DNA from 2 places in the Streptomyces sp. NPDC006487 genome. Region 1 is predicted to be linked to the other one. Evidence: riboswitches for the same ligand, from Rfam matches in the RefSeq annotation. Region 1 holds a riboswitch; the other holds the start of a gene.
What was found. A riboswitch is a leader RNA that binds a small molecule or an ion and turns the genes downstream of it on or off. The one in region 1 is predicted to bind cobalamin.

Region 1 (7,509 bases):
AGCGCGACGCCCGGTTCGTGACGGGCGAGCGCACCGCTGAAGGCTTCCACCGGGTGCGGAACGGCATGGCCCCGGTGATCGCCCGCGGCCTCGCCTACGCTCCGTACGCAGACCTCATCTGGGTGGAGACCGGCACCCCGGACCTCGCCCAGGCCCGCGAGTTCGCCGAGGCGATCCACGCGCGGTACCCGGACCAGATGCTGGCCTACAACTGCTCGCCGTCCTTCAATTGGAAGGCCGCCCTGGACGACGACCAGATCGCCAAGTTCCAGCGCGAGCTCGGCGCGATGGGGTACCGCTTCCAGTTCATCACCCTGGCCGGCTTCCACTCCCTCAACCACGGCATGTTCGACCTGGCCCGCGGCTACGCCGAGCACGGCATGACCGCCTACGTGGACCTGCAGGAGCGGGAGTTCGCCGCACAGGCGCAGGGATTCACCGCGGTCAAGCACCAGCGCGAGGTCGGCACCGGCTACTTCGACCTCGTCTCCACCGCCGTCAACCCCGCCTCCTCCACCACCGCGCTGGCCGGCTCCACCGAGGAAGAGCAGTTCCACTAGAACTCCACCCGCGCCTCCGTCCGGCCCGCGTCCTGCCACTTGCCGTCCGACGGCGCCCGGGGCTCCTCCCCGCCCCGGGCGCCGACCGCCCCACGTCGAGGAGAAGATCCGCATGTCACTCAAGTCCCTGATCAGCAGTGTCCAGGTCCTCGGTGTGCCGGGTGAGCGCCACGGGGACATCCTGACGCCCCCGGCCCTGGACTTCATCGGCCGGCTCGACGCGGCCTTCGCCGACCGCCGCCTGGGCATCCTCAAGGAGCGCCGCCGCCGCTCCGCCCACCTCGCCGACGGCAAGCAGCTCGTCTTCCCGCTTGCCACGCGAGCCGTCCGAGACGACCCGACCTGGCAGGTCGCACCTCCGGGCCCCGGGCTCAACGACCGCCGGGTGGAGATCACCGGGCCGCCCGACCGCCGCATGACGGTCAACGCCCTGAACTCCGGCGCCCGGGTGTGGATGGCGGACTTCGAGGACGCCACCGCGCCCACCTGGGAGAACGTCATAGGCGGCCAGCTGAACCTGCTCGACGCCATCGAGCGGCGCATCGACTTCACCACGGCCGACGGCAAGGAGTACCGCCTCGGCGAGAACCTCGCCACGATCATGGTCCGCCCGCGCGGCTGGCACCTCACCGAGGAACACCTGGAGATCGACGGCCGTCCCGTGCCCGCGTCGCTCGTCGACTTCGGCCTGTACTTCTTCCACTGCGCACAGCGGCAGATCGACGCCGGCCACGGCCCGTACTTCTATCTCCCCAAGCTGGAGAACGCGTACGAGGCAAGGCTGTGGAACGACGTCTTCGTCCTCGCGCAGGACCTGCTCGGCATCCCGCGCGGCACCGTCCGGGCCACCGTCCTGATCGAGACGATCACGGCCGCCTTCGAGATGGAGGAGATCCTCTACGAACTGCGCGAACACAGCGCGGGACTGAACGCGGGGCGCTGGGACTACCTCTTCAGCCTCATCAAGACCTTCGGCCACCGCACCGACTTCCAGCTCCCCGACCGGGCCGCCGTCACCATGACGGCCCCCTTCATGCGCGCCTACACGGACCTGCTCGTCCGGACCTGCCACCGGCGGGGAGCACACGCCATCGGTGGCATGGCAGCCCATGTCCCGAGCAAGGACACCGAAGCCGACTCCGCGGCTCTCGCAAAGGTCCGCCTCGACAAGGAGCGGGAGGCCGAGGACGGCTTCGACGGCTCCTGGGTCGCCCACCCCGGGCTGGTCCCCGTCTGCCGCGAGGTCTTCGGCAACGTCCTGGGGGACCGGCCCCACCAGCTGGACCGAACGCGTGAGGACGTCGGCGTCGCCGCCGCCGACCTGCTGTCCATCCGCCGGATCGCGGCTCCGCCGACCTCGGAAGGCGTCCGCTCCAACGTGGCGGTGGCCCTGCGTTACTTCGACGCCTGGCTGCGCGGCAGCGGGGCCGTGGCCCTGAACGGGCTGATGGAGGACGCCGCCACCGCCGAGATCGCCCGCGTCCAGATCTGGCAGTGGCTCCGCCACGACCGGGTCGGCCGGGGAACGGTCGTCGATCTCCTGGACGCCGAATGCGCGGCCCTGGAGGCGGAGGATCCACAGGCACGCGTCCTCGAAGCACGGGAGATCTTCGTGGACACCGCCCTGCCGATGCAGCTCCCCGCCTTCTTCACCCCGGAGGCCTACACCCGCCATCTCGTCCGCCGCACCTCCCCCGCCGCGCAGGTGACCGCGTGAACGCCCCCGTCCGGCCGGACCGGATCCTGCGCGTCGGCGTGGTCGGCGGCGGTCGGATGGGAGCCGGAATCGCCGAAGTGTGCGCCCGCGCCGAACTGGACACCGTGGTCGCCGAGGCGGACGCGGCCGCTGCCCGCGCCGCCCGCGAGCGCGTCGCCGTCTCCCTGGAGCAAGCCGTCCGGCGCGGGAAGCTGCACCGGAGCTCCGCCGAGGACGCCCTGGCCCGTCTGCTGTTCACCGGGGACCTGGAGGACCTCGCCGACCGGCAACTCGTCATCGAGGCCGTCACCGAGAACCCCGAAGCGAAGACCCGGGTCTTCGCTGCCCTCGACAAGATCGTCGAGGACCCCGGGGCGATCCTCGCCACGAACACCTCCGCCATCCCGATCATGCGGCTGGGCATGGCGACCGGCCGGGCCGACCGGGTGGTGGGCCTGCACTTCTTCAACCCCGTGCCCGTCCTGCCGCTCGTCGAAGTCGTCTCCTCCCTCCACACGTCGCCGGACACGCTCGCCTCCGTCGAGGCGTTCGCCCGCGACACGCTGGGCAAGACCACGGTCCGCTCCCGGGACCGGGCCGGCTTCGTCGTCAACGCCCTGCTCATCCCCTACCTCCTCTCGGCCGTCCGCATGGCCGAATCGGGCTTCGCCGGCGCGGCGGACGTGGACGCGGCCATGGAGATGGGCTGCGCCCACCCGATGGGTCCGCTGAAGCTGGCGGACCTGATCGGCCTGGATACGGTCACGGCGATCGCGGAGTCGCTGTACGAGGAATTCAAGGAACCGCTGTACGCCCCGCCCCCGTTGCTCCGGCGGATGGTGCAGGCGGGGCTGCTGGGACGCAAGAGCGGCCGCGGGTTCCACACGTACGGCCGGGTCTGAGGGGCCCGGCAGACCTCCGGCCATGAGGGTGCGCCGGAGGCGCCCAGAGGCGGTGGGGGTGTGGCGAGTGGTGTCGCCGCACCCCCACCGCGCGCCAAGACGGGCAGCGCGACCGCAGGGCTGTCGTACCCGCTAGAAGGAGGTCCAGGTGTAGGCGACCTGGTCGCCTGCCTTCAGCTTGAACTGGCAGCCGCCGACCGGGGTCGGGGTGCCGTTGACGGAGATGCTCCAGTAGGCGACGCCGCCACCGCTGACGTTCTTGATCGTGTCGACGGAGAAGTCGTCGAACGAGGCGTACCAAGTGCCGTCCCAGCTGAAGTGCTTCTTCTTCGCGGCGTCGTCCAGGGCGGCCGTCGGCGTGGGCACGGCGCTCGGGTTGGCGGCGCCGTTCGTGCCGTCGCACTTGTGCGTCCCGCCGGTGACGGTGGTGACGTCGTGCCCCTTGGTCCTTATCTTCCCCTTGAACAGAAGGCCGTTGGGGCCCTGCACCGTGAGGCCGACCTTGACCGGGGCGTTCGTGTTCGGTGCCGGCTTGGCGTGGGCGGCGGCGGGCGCTGTGGCGAGCGCGAGTCCCAGGGCGGCCGTCGTGACGAGGGCGCGACGGACGAGGTTCGGGCGCATGGGTTGCCTTTCGGGCAGGGCGGGCGCAGCCGGGCCCTTCCGCTGCGGCATCGCCCGGCAGCGCCGGTCCCCGATGCGGCGGGAGCAGGCTGTGGCGAGTCGGCGACTCAAGGCTCCGCGCTGCAGTCCGTGACAGTGGGAGGCGGTACGAGCCGCACGGCGGGCTATCCGACTCGGGGCGCGCAGGCGCTCCACACGGTTGCAGGTCAGCGCCGGATTCACACCGGCTTCCCCCTGGCCACACGGCGATTCAGTTGTCACCCGGTCCGACCGGGCACACGAATCGTACGGTCGTAACAACGTGGTGACCAGGGGCGGCTTTCCGGCGTGACCGCTCGACTCGCCGTCCCCGGTTTCACGTCCGGCCAGGACCGGCGTGTCTCATCCCACTGTCCGACACCTGGACAACAGGGTTCGTCCTCGGGTGCGGCAGCCTAGTGTGGGCCTCGCAGCTGGTTCGCTCCCGTCCGCCAGGCGGGATGCGTCGTAAGAGGGAACCCGGTGAGAATCCGGGACTGCCCCGCAGCGGTGAGTGGGAACGACCGCCGTCATACGCACTGGGACCGGAACCGGTCCTGGGAAGCGACGGCCAGTAGGTGCGGGCCTTCGTGGTCCGCGTGCCCGCGAGTCCGAAGACCTGCCCGTTGCCCGTACGCGGACGATTCCGTGTGCGGAGATCCCGGTGACCTCGTGGGCGGGTCGGCGTACACATCGAGCGGCACGAGCGGTCCTTCCGCTGCGCGAGCCGTTCGTCGTGGCGTTCCTTCGCGTCCGCGTCCCGTTGCCGGGGCGTTCCTGGACACATCTCGCGAAGGAGAGTTCCGTGACAGCGAAGCCCGCAGCCGCGGCCGCACGAGCCACCGTGTACGGCTACCCCCGTCAGGGGCAGAACCGTGAACTGAAGAAGGCCATCGAGGGCTTCTGGAAGGGCCGCGTCACCGCTGACGCCCTCCGGGCGACCGCGGCCGAACTGCGCCGCACGAACTGGCGGCAGCTGGCGGAGGCCGGCGTCCACGAGGTACCCACCGGTGACTTCTCGTACTACGACCACGTACTGGACACCAGCGTCATGCTCGGCGCCGTCCCCGAGCGGCACCGGGAGGCCGTCGCCACCGACCCGTTCGGCGGGTACTTCGCGATGGCTCGCGGTACGCAGGACGTGGCCCCGCTGGAGATGACCAAGTGGTTCGACACCAACTACCACTACCTGGTCCCGGAACTCGGCCCGGACACCGTCTTCACCGCGGACCCTTCCCAGCAGGTCGCCGAAGTGAAGGAAGCCCTCGCACTCGGCCTCGACGCCCGCCCCGTGCTCGTCGGCCCGATCACCTATCTCCTGCTGGCCAAGCCCGCCCCGGGCGTGGCGGCCGACTTCCAGCCGCTGACCCTCCTGGACCGGATCCTCCCCGTCTACGCCGAGGTCCTCGCCGCCCTCAAGGCCGCCGGGGCCGAGTGGGTCCAACTCGACGAGCCGGCCCTGGTACAGGACCGGACCCCGGCGGACCTGAACGCCGTGGCTCGGGCCTACCGCGACCTCGGCGCCCTGACCGACCGGTCCAAGCTGCTCGTCGCCTCGTACTTCGGCCGGCTCGGCGAAGCCCTCCAGGTCCTCGCCGCTTCTCCGGTCGAAGGCCTGGCCCTCGACTTCACGGAGGCCGGCAGCGCCAATCTGAAGGACCTCGGGGCGGTCGGAGGCCTGCCCGGCAAGCGCCTGGTGGCCGGCGTCGTCAACGGCCGCAACATCTGGATCAACGACTACCAGAAGTCGCTCACCACGCTGGGTACGCTCCTCGGCCTCGCCGACCGGGTGGACGTCGCCGCCTCCTGCTCCCTGCTGCACGTCCCGATCGACGTCGCTGCCGAGCGGGACATCGACCCGCAGGTCCGCCGCTGGCTCGCCTTCGCCCGCCAGAAGGCCGCCGAGATCTCCGTCCTGGCCCGAGGGCTGGCCCAGGGCACGGACTCCATCGCACCCGAACTCGCCGCCAACCGGGCCGACCTGGCCTCCCGAGCCGGCTCCGCGCTCACCCACGACCCGGCCGTCCGCACCCGCACCGCCGCGATCACCGGCACGGACGGCCGCCGTGCCCAGCCCTACCCGGAGCGCGCCGCCGCCCAGCGGGCGCACCTGGGCCTGCCGCTGCTGCCGACCACCACGATCGGGTCCTTCCCGCAGACCGACGAACTGCGGGTCGCCCGCGCCGACCTGCGGGCCGGCAGGATCGACGTGGCCGGCTACGAGCAGCGGATCAAAGAGGAGATCGGCGAGGTGATCTCCTTCCAGGAGAAGACCGGCATCGACGTCCTGGTACACGGCGAACCCGAGCGCAACGACATGGTCCAGTACTTCGCGGAGCAGCTGACCGGCTACCTCGCGACGCGGCACGGCTGGGTCCAGTCGTACGGCACCCGCTACGTGCGCCCGCCGATCCTCGCCGGTGACATCTCCCGCCCCGAGCCGATGACCGTCCGCTGGACCTCGTACGCCCAGTCCCTGACCTCCAAGCCGGTCAAGGGGATGCTGACCGGGCCGGTCACCATGCTCGCCTGGTCCTTCGTACGCGACGACCAGCCCCTCGGCAATACCGCCCGTCAGGTGGCCCTGGCCCTGCGCGACGAGGTCAACGACCTCGAAGCGGCGGGCACTTCGGTGATCCAGGTCGACGAACCGGCCCTGCGCGAGACGCTCCCGCTGCGCAGCGACGACCATGCGGACTACCTGGCCTGGGCCACCGAGTCCTTCCGGCTCACCGTCTCAGGGGTCCGGCCGGACACGCAGATCCACACCCACATGTGCTACGCGGAGTTCGGCGACATCGTCCGGGCCATCGACGACCTCGACGCCGACGTCATCAGCCTGGAGGCCGCCCGCTCCCACATGCAGGTCGCGCGCGAACTCGCCGCCCACGACTACCCGCGCGAGGCGGGCCCCGGCATCTGGGACATCCATTCGCCGCGCATCCCCTCCACACGCGAAGCGGCGTCCCTGCTCCGCCGGGGCCTGGCAGCCATCCCGGCCGAGCGGCTCTGGGTCAACCCCGACTGCGGTCTGAAGACCCGCGGTTGGACCGAAACCCGCGCCTCCCTGGAGAACCTCGTCGCCGCCGCCCGCGAGGTCCGCGCGGACCTGTCCGCCCATACCTCCTGACACCGCCCGCTCCCCGGCCGACGGCCATCGAGGCCGTCGGTCCGGGAGCGCGCATCAGAGACGGCTCCGAACGCCTCCTAGTGCCAAGGGAGTCGGGACCTGTGGAACCAGTAGGCCCGAGGGGCTTCGGCGACGCCCGAGAGCTGGGCGAGCTGGTCGGTGGCGACCTGACCCGCGGCACGACGGCCGGCAGCACTCCGTCACCGTCCCCGACCGGGAGCCCCTCCGGCTCGCCGTCGTCCTCCCCGTCCCCGAGCGGGAGCCCGTCCGGCTCGCCGTCGTCCTCTCCGTCCTCGACGCCGGGCACCTGCACCGCGCCGAGCTGGAAGGCCGACACCATCTACCCGGCCAAGGGCTTCCAGGTCTCCTGGAAGGGCCGGACCTACACGAACAGGTGGTGGAGCCTGAACGAGGACCCCTCCACCAGCGGCCCGGAGGGAGTCTGGACCGACAACGGGTCCTGCTGATCCCACGCTCATGACCCCCGAAGGCCCGGCCCGCATCCTGTGGGACGCAGGCCGGACCCCGGAGCCGGTGCAGTCGGCCCTTTGTTGCCACCCGCCGTCGTACGGTCTAGCCGCG
Region 2 (7,509 bases), on a different contig from region 1:
CCGCCCGTGTACTTGCCCTGCAGCTCGTCCTGGCGCTCCAGCGCCTCGAAGGGGTCGTCGGTCCATCCGACGGGCAGCTGGGTGGAGTTGGTGTAGTACGGGTTGGCGTCGGTGCCGGCCTGGAGGATGCCGGGGAAGCGGGCCCGGTCCTCCTTCGCGAAGCGGTAGGTCGTGCCCTCGGCGGGGGTGGCCTCCAGGTTGTAGAGGTGGCCGGTGCTCTCCTGGAAGTCGACCATCCGGGCCCGCACCCGGTCCAGGAGGCGGACCGCGAGGGCGTGGCCCTCGGGCGCGGTGATGTCGTGCGCGCCCCCGCTGAAGTTGCGGACCATCTCGTTGACGCCGTTGACCCCGATGGTGGAGAAGTGGTTGCGCAGGGTGCCCAGGTACCGCTTGGTGTACGGGAAGAGGCCGCCGTCGATCAGGTCCTGGACGGTGATCCGCTTGATCTCGAGGCTGTCCCTGGCGAGCTCGCAGAGCCGGTCCACCTCGGCCAGCAGCCGCTCCTCGTCGCCCGCGCAAAGATGCCCGAGCCGGGCACAGTTGAGGGTGACCACGCCGAGCGAGCCGGTCTGTTCGGCGCTGCCGAAGAGGCCGTTGCCGCGTGCGAGCAGCTCGGTCAGGTCGAGCTGGAGCCGGCAGCACATGGAGCGGATCATGTTCGGTTCGAGCTCGGAGTTGATGAAGTTCTGGAAGTACGGGAGCCCGTACTTGGCGGTCATCGCGAAGAGCCGCTCGGCGTTCTCGCTCTCCCAGGGGAAGTCCCGGGTGATGTTGTAGGTCGGGATGGGGAAGGTGAACACCCGTCCGGTGGCGTCGCCTTCCGTCATCACCTCGATGTACGCCCGGTTGATCATGTCCATCTCGGCCTGGAGCTCGCCGTAGGTGAAACCGGTCTCCTCCCCCGCCACCACCGGGATCTGCTCGCGCAGGTCCTCGGGGCAGGTCCAGTCGAAGGTGAGGTTGGTGAAGGGGGTCTGGGTGCCCCAGCGCGAGGGCACGTTGAGGTTGTGCACGAGTTCCTGGACGCACTGCCTGACCTGGTCGTACGTCATCGCATCGAGGCGGACGTAGGGGGCGAGGTACGTGTCGAAGGAGGAGAAGGCCTGGGCGCCCGCCCATTCGTTCTGCAGGGTGCCGAGGAAGTTCACGATCTGGCCGACGGCCGAGGACAGGTGCCTGGGCGGGGCGGAGTCGATCTGTCCGGGGACTCCGTTGAAGCCTTCGGTCAGCAGGGTGCGCAGGGACCAGCCGGCGCAGTAACCGGAGAGCATGTCCAGGTCGTGGAGGTGGAGGTCGCCCTCGCGGTGGGCGCGGGCCACGGCGGCGGGATAGACCTGTTCCAGCCAGTAGTTCGCGGTGACCTTGCCTGCGGCATTGAGGATGAGCCCGCCGAGCGAATAGCCCTGGTTGGCGTTGGCGTTCACCCGCCAGTCCCGGCGGTCCAGGTATTCGGTCACGGTCTCCACGGCATCGACGACAGCAGTCACGGCAGCCCTCCCACGAGGCTCGGCACGGAAGAATGGCGGGCCTCTTCGAAAGCCCGTGCCGGCAGGTGTCGGACTCGTCCGCCGTGGCGGATTCACCGTTGCGGGGCAGTCCCGGATTCCCACCGGGTTCCCTGTTGCCTCGGTCGGGGAGGGGCCCCGCCGAACCGGCAAGACCAACACTACATATGGATGTGACGGCGGGGCACCACCACTACATATGGGGTGACGAAGGTCCCGCACCAAGGGACTTCAGCCCTGCGGAGAGCAGCGGAGAGCAACGGAGAGCAGCGCCGAGGCCCCCGGGCTCAGCTCCGGCCGCTGCTGGCGGCGTGGTACTGGAGGTCCTGCACCTCCACCGTGCGGTCCACCCGGTACCCCAGCTCCACCCGGGCCCCGGTCCTGCCGTCCCGCACCACGGCCGCCGAGCCGGTGCCCGGACCGAGGGGAAGCAGCTCGGAGTGGACCCCGGCCGGGGCCGCGTGCGCGTCCTCGGCCGCCCCCACGGCCGTACGGATGCTCGCGGGCCCGGTCAGGAAGCTCAGCACCTCCACCGTGTCGCGAGCCGCGGCGCTGCCGCCCCGCAGCGACATCACGAGGGACTGGCCGCCGCTCGGATCGGCGGCGGCGAACTGGGTGCGCGAGCTCAGGTACAGCGTGTCCCGGACGATCTTCGGCCAGCCGCCCGTCTTGAACCGGGTCAGGTAGTACGAGGAAAGGTCCAGGTAGGCATGGCCGTTGTGCAGGGAGGGCGCGAACTGGCTTCCCTCGCTGTAGTCGTTCCAGGTGGTGAGCTGGACCCAGTCGGCCCCGTCCTCGATGGCGCGGTTCCATGTGGTGCGCAGGGTCGCGGTGTTGCCCGCCTCGTCGTAGATGCCCTGGTTGGGACGGGCGTCCTGGACGGATACGGGCTGCATCCAGATCTTGCCCGCCGCGTGGGCGCGCCGCACGTCGCGCGTGGAGCTCTCCTGGCCGACGTAGCTGCGGCTGCCCCACTCGGAGAATCCGTAGCTGATCGACTCGAACTCGCCGCTGTGCGCGCCGAAGTCGAGGAAGAGCGGGACGAAGGCGGTGCGGATGCCGTGCCGGGACTTCAGGACGTCCATGACCCGGGTCCACCAGGCGGCGCTCTTCTCCTCCGCCTTGAACGGCGAGACGACCAGCCGTCCGTCGGGGAGCCGGTGGGCGGCCGGGGCCTTGCCGAGTTCCGCGAGGAGGTCGGCGAGCACGGCCGGGTCGTCGGTGCCCAGGGAGGTCATGTCCGGCATCAGCATGACCTTGAAGGCGGGGTCCACCGAACGGGCCGCCTCCATCAGGAGGTTGCAGCGTTCGAGGTTCTTCCCGGAGAGGGAGAGCAGGTCGAGGGTGAATCCGTCGATGCCGGCGGCGCGCGCGGTGCGGACCTCCTGCCGGAGGTTGGCGAGCTCCCAGTCCCCGGCCTTGGGCGGGACGGGCAGCGGCCGGTCGCGCAGCAGGCCGCCGTAGCGCTGGTGTTTGCCGTTCTCGCCGTCCGGCTTCAGGTAGTTGCGGGTGTAGTAGTCGGCGTCGGCGTTCGCGTTGTCCAGGGAGAGCGGGTACGGGGTGAAGTAGTGGGCGAAGACCAGCTTCTTGCCGGCGGCTCCGGAGCGCAGGGCGGCCGGCTGCGGCAGGTCGAAGGGCAGGGCTCCGGTGGGGCGCGCTCCGCCGTCCGTACCGGACCCCTGGGGCTTGGGGTCCGGGGCCGGCCCGCCCGGGCTCTGCGGGGCGGTGGTGCCCGGGCCGGTGGTGGCGGGGCCGGCGGTGGCGGGCGCGGAGCCGTAGCCGGACGCCCCGGACGGGGAGTCGGCCGGGCCGGGCCCCGAGCGGGCCCGTGCGTCCGAGACGGTACGGGGCTCCCAGGCGATGCCCGTCGCGGCGCAGACGCCCACGAGGAGGAAGGCGGAGAGCAGGAGGCTCAGCAGGGGTCTTCGGCGCCGGAAGCCCGCACGGCGCCGGTGCGACGCGGGTCTCGTGCCGCGCCCTGCCCGCCGCCGGTCCGCACTCATCCTGGCCCCTCCCCCGAATGTGCCCGCGCCATGCCCGTACATCGGGCCGCACAGCAGCAGTACAGCGGATTCCGGGGCCCCGGACAACTGTTCCCCGGGAGACGGGGCGTGAGACGGGACGGAACCGCGGGGCTACCGGAGTCCCGCCCGCGGCGGCCACCTCGGCCGACGGCCCCTTGGCCTGCGCGGTTCGGACGTCGGAGCGGCACTCTTCGCACGCGGTTGGACAAAGGCATGTGACCTGTACAACTGCTGCGATCACCGGGCGGCACGGGCTTTTCGCCGGAATAGGGAATTCCACTGGCCTTTCGCGAAAAGTGGCGCATAATCGTCTTCATGCGGCTTGAAACAACCCTCTTGCCGCAGGTCACGCATGCAGGGGGGCATCGTGTCGATGAGGGATTCCAGAGGCGCCGGAACGTTCCCGGCGACCTCGGCGGAGCTTTCCCGTCTTTTCACCGCCGTGCGGCGGGGCAAAGTGCTGACCGTCACCGGTCGGTTCCGCGAGCCCCGGAGCCAGTTGGTGCACGAGATCGGGAAACGGCTCTCGTCCAATTTCTACGACGGCGTGGCCGTGGTGTCCATGGACCGGCGGTTCGGGGTCCCCGACCTGACCGCCGCGCTGGGCTGCGTACCGGGCATGCCTTTCCTGCCTTACGGGACGCCGAACGCGGCGTCGTGGCTGGCGGAGCGCGACATGCTGCTCGTCCTCGACGGCTGCGAGCACCTCGCGTCCGACGCCCTGGACTGGCTGCGCGAGCTCCTCGCCGCGGCCCCCGGGCTGCGGGTCCTGGCCGCCGGACGCGACCCACTGGCCTTCGCCCGGGAGCAGGTCCACCCGCTGTGACGGGACGCTGAAACGGGTCCGCCCCGGTCGGCTGGTGCCGACCGGGGCGGACCCGTGAAGCGTTGAAGCGTTGAACCTCAGCCGAGGATCGCGAGCGCCGCGTTCAGCGTCGCGGACGGCCGCATGATCGCCGAGGCCTTGGCGGCGTCGGGCCGGTAGTAGCCGCCGATCTCCGCCGGGGCGCCCTGGACGGCGATGAGCTCGCCGACGATCTTCTCCTCGGACTCGGCCAGCGTCTTGGCCAGCGGGTCGAAGGCGGCGGCCAGCTTCGGGTCCTCGGTCTGGCGCGACAGCTCCTGCGCCCAGTACAGGGCGAGGTAGAAGTGGCTGCCGCGGTTGTCGATGCCGCCCAGCTTGCGGCTCGGCGACTTGTCCTCGTTGAGGAAGGTGCCGGTCGCCCGGTCCAGGGTGTCGGCCAGCACCTGGGCGCGGGCGTTGCCGGTGGTGGTGGCGAGGTGCTCGAAGGAGACCGCCAGCGCGAGGAACTCGCCGAGGGAGTCCCAGCGCAGGTAGTTCTCCTTGACGAGCTGCTGCACGTGCTTCGGGGCGGAGCCGCCGGCGCCGGTCTCGAAGAGGCCGCCGCCGTTCATCAGCGGGACGACCGACAGCATCTTGGCGCTGGTGCCCAGCTCCAGGATCGGGAACAGGTCGGTCAGGTAGTCGCGCAGCACGTTGCCGGTCACCGAGATGGTGTCCTCGCCGCGGCGGATGCGCTCCAGGGAGTACGCGGTGGCCTCGACCGGCGACAGGATCTTGATGGTCAGACCGTCGGTGTCGTGGTCGGCGAGGTACGTCTTGACCTTGGCGATCAGCTGCGCGTCGTGCGCGCGGCCCTCGTCGAGCCAGAAGACGGCCGGGACGCCGGTGGCGCGGGCCCGGGTGACGGCGAGCTTGACCCAGTCCTGGATCGGCGCGTCCTTGGTCTGGCAGGCGCGGAAGATGTCGCCCGCGGCGACCTCCTGCTCCAGGACCGTGGCACCCGAGGCGTCGACGACGCGGACGGTGCCGGCGGCGGCCAGCTCGAAGGTCTTGTCGTGGCTGCCGTACTCCTCGGCCTTCTGGGCCATGAGGCCGACGTTCGGCACCGAGCCCATCGTGGACGGGTTGTACGCGCCGTGCGCGCGGCAGTCGTCGATGACGGCCTGGTACACACCGGCGTAGCTGCTGTCCGGGAGGACGGCGAGGGTGTCGGCCTCGGCGCCGTCCGGGCCCCACATGTGACCGGAGGTGCGGATCATGGCCGGCATCGAGGCGTCGACGATGACGTCGGACGGAACGTGCAGGTTGGTGATGCCCTTGTCGGAGTCCACCATCGCGAGCGCCGGGCCCTCGGCGATCTCGGCATCGAAGGAGGCCTTGATCGCGTCGGCGTCGGGCAGCGCGCCCAGGCCGTTCAGGATGGTGCCGAGGCCGTCGTTCGGGGACAGGCCGGCGGCCGCCAGGGTCTCGCCGTAGCGGGCGAAGGTCTTCGGGAAGAAGGCGCGGACCACGTGGCCGAAGATGATCGGGTCGGAGACCTTCATCATCGTGGCCTTGAGGTGCACGGAGAACAGGACGTCCTCGGCCTTGGCGCGCTCGATCTGGTCGTTCAGGAAGGTGCGCAGCGCGTCGACGTGCAGGACGGACGCGTCCACGACCTCGCCCGCGAGGACCGGTACCGAGTCGCGCAGCACCGTGACGGCGCCGTCGGCGTCGACGTGCTCGATGCGCAGCGTGCCGGCCTCGGCGATCACGGCGGACTTCTCGGTGGAGCGGAAGTCGTTCTCGCCCATGGTGGCGACGTTCGTCTTCGACCCGGTGGTCCAGGCGCCCATGCGGTGCGGGTGCGCCTTGGCGTAGTTCTTGACCGAGGCGGGGGCGCGGCGGTCAGAGTTGCCCTCGCGCAGGACCGGGTTGACGGCGCTGCCCTTGATCTTGTCGTAACGGGCGCGGTTCTCGCGCTCCTCGTCGCTCTTCGGGTCGTCCGGGTAGTCCGGAAGGGCGTAGCCCTGGCCCTGGAGCTCGGCGACCGCGGCCTTGAGCTGCGGGATCGACGCCGAGACGTTGGGCAGCTTGATGATGTTGGCGCCCGGGGTCTTCGCCAGTTCGCCGAGCTCGGCGAGGGCGTCCGCGATCCGCTGGCCCTCTTCCAGGTACTCGGGGAAGCTGGCGATGATCCGACCTGCCAGGGAGATGTCACGGGTCTCGACATTCACACCGGCCGTCGACGCGTACGCCTGGATCACAGGCAGGAACGAATACGTCGCGAGGGCCGGGGCCTCGTCAGTGTGCGTGTAGATGATGGTCGAGTCAGTCACCGGATGCTCCGCTCCACAGTCTGCGTCTCTCGTCTGCAACATTGCTCGACATCAAGATATCTCGTGATCGGGCCGGTCTGGACAGCCCCCCGGCGCAAGCACGGGCGAGACGCGCGTCACTCTCGGTGGCCGTGGGGGCCCCGACCCGCCCACAAACGGCGAAACGCCGCCACCGGCTGTTTCCAGCCAGGGGCGGCGCTTCGGGCACGACGACTGCCGGCCTGCTCAGGCGTGGACGGCCTTGGGGCTCGGGCCGTACTGGTTCGGGTTCGGCTGACCCTCGGTGGCCGTCAGGACCAGCAGCCAGATGCCGCCGACGAGCGGGACCAGAGCGATGAGCAGCCACCAGCCGGACTTGCCGAGGTCGTGCAGGCGACGGATGGAGAGGCCGAGACCCGGAAGGAAGGTGGCCAGTGCGTAGAGCAGGTAGATCCACGGCGAGGTGCCGAGGATGCCGTCGATGACGGCGGCGATGATCAGCGCGGCGATGTCGAAGAGGACGAACATCCAGTACTCCTGGCGGCGCGCGCGGCCGGAGAAGACGGCGTACTTCTTCAGGACGTCGGTGTAGTAGTGCATGGGTCCCCCCAAGAGACGGTGTGCCGGCCGGTCCCCGATGGAGCGAGCCGGGGCAGAACTTATGCCCCGCTTACGTCGCGGTCAAGCCAGTTGGCAAGGCACCAAAAGGGTTACTTTTCGCCGCTCGGTCACTCAAACACCCTGGTATCGGACGTAACTTGGGACACCCTGCCCCCATCCACTCACCGCCCGTGACGAAATCGGCTGACGGAAGTCTTACGGCAAGGCGTGGGACACCCCGCCGCCCCCCGGATTTCCGTAGCGTCGCCACCATGCGC

Region 2: it holds a riboswitch for cobalamin, as region 1 does, so the genes downstream of both, ACFYM0_RS05770 (ribonucleoside triphosphate reductase) here and metE (5-methyltetrahydropteroyltriglutamate--homocysteine S-methyltransferase) in region 1, are expected to answer to the same signal.

Annotation. Positions count from the first base shown of each region.
Region 1 is NZ_JBIAHN010000005.1:379,504-387,012, reverse strand. It holds gene aceA (isocitrate lyase) at 1-560, shown strand, start outside; gene aceB (malate synthase A) at 673-2,277, shown strand; gene ACFYM0_RS11060 (3-hydroxybutyryl-CoA dehydrogenase) at 2,274-3,158, shown strand; gene ACFYM0_RS11055 (DUF4430 domain-containing protein) at 3,291-3,779, opposite strand; cobalamin riboswitch at 3,920-4,069, opposite strand; cobalamin riboswitch at 4,216-4,439, shown strand; gene metE (5-methyltetrahydropteroyltriglutamate--homocysteine S-methyltransferase) at 4,603-6,927, shown strand; gene ACFYM0_RS11045 (hypothetical protein) at 7,029-7,394, shown strand; gene ACFYM0_RS11040 (hypothetical protein) at 7,501-7,509, opposite strand, start outside.
Region 2 is NZ_JBIAHN010000003.1:130,938-138,446, forward strand. It holds gene ACFYM0_RS05770 (ribonucleoside triphosphate reductase) at 1-1,487, opposite strand, end outside; cobalamin riboswitch at 1,530-1,671, opposite strand; gene ACFYM0_RS05775 (endo-1,3-alpha-glucanase family glycosylhydrolase) at 1,793-3,508, opposite strand; gene ACFYM0_RS05780 (hypothetical protein) at 3,903-4,355, shown strand; gene ACFYM0_RS05785 (NADP-dependent isocitrate dehydrogenase) at 4,433-6,652, opposite strand; gene ACFYM0_RS05790 (DUF805 domain-containing protein) at 6,878-7,231, opposite strand; gene ACFYM0_RS05795 (NAD-dependent epimerase/dehydratase family protein) at 7,504-7,509, shown strand, end outside.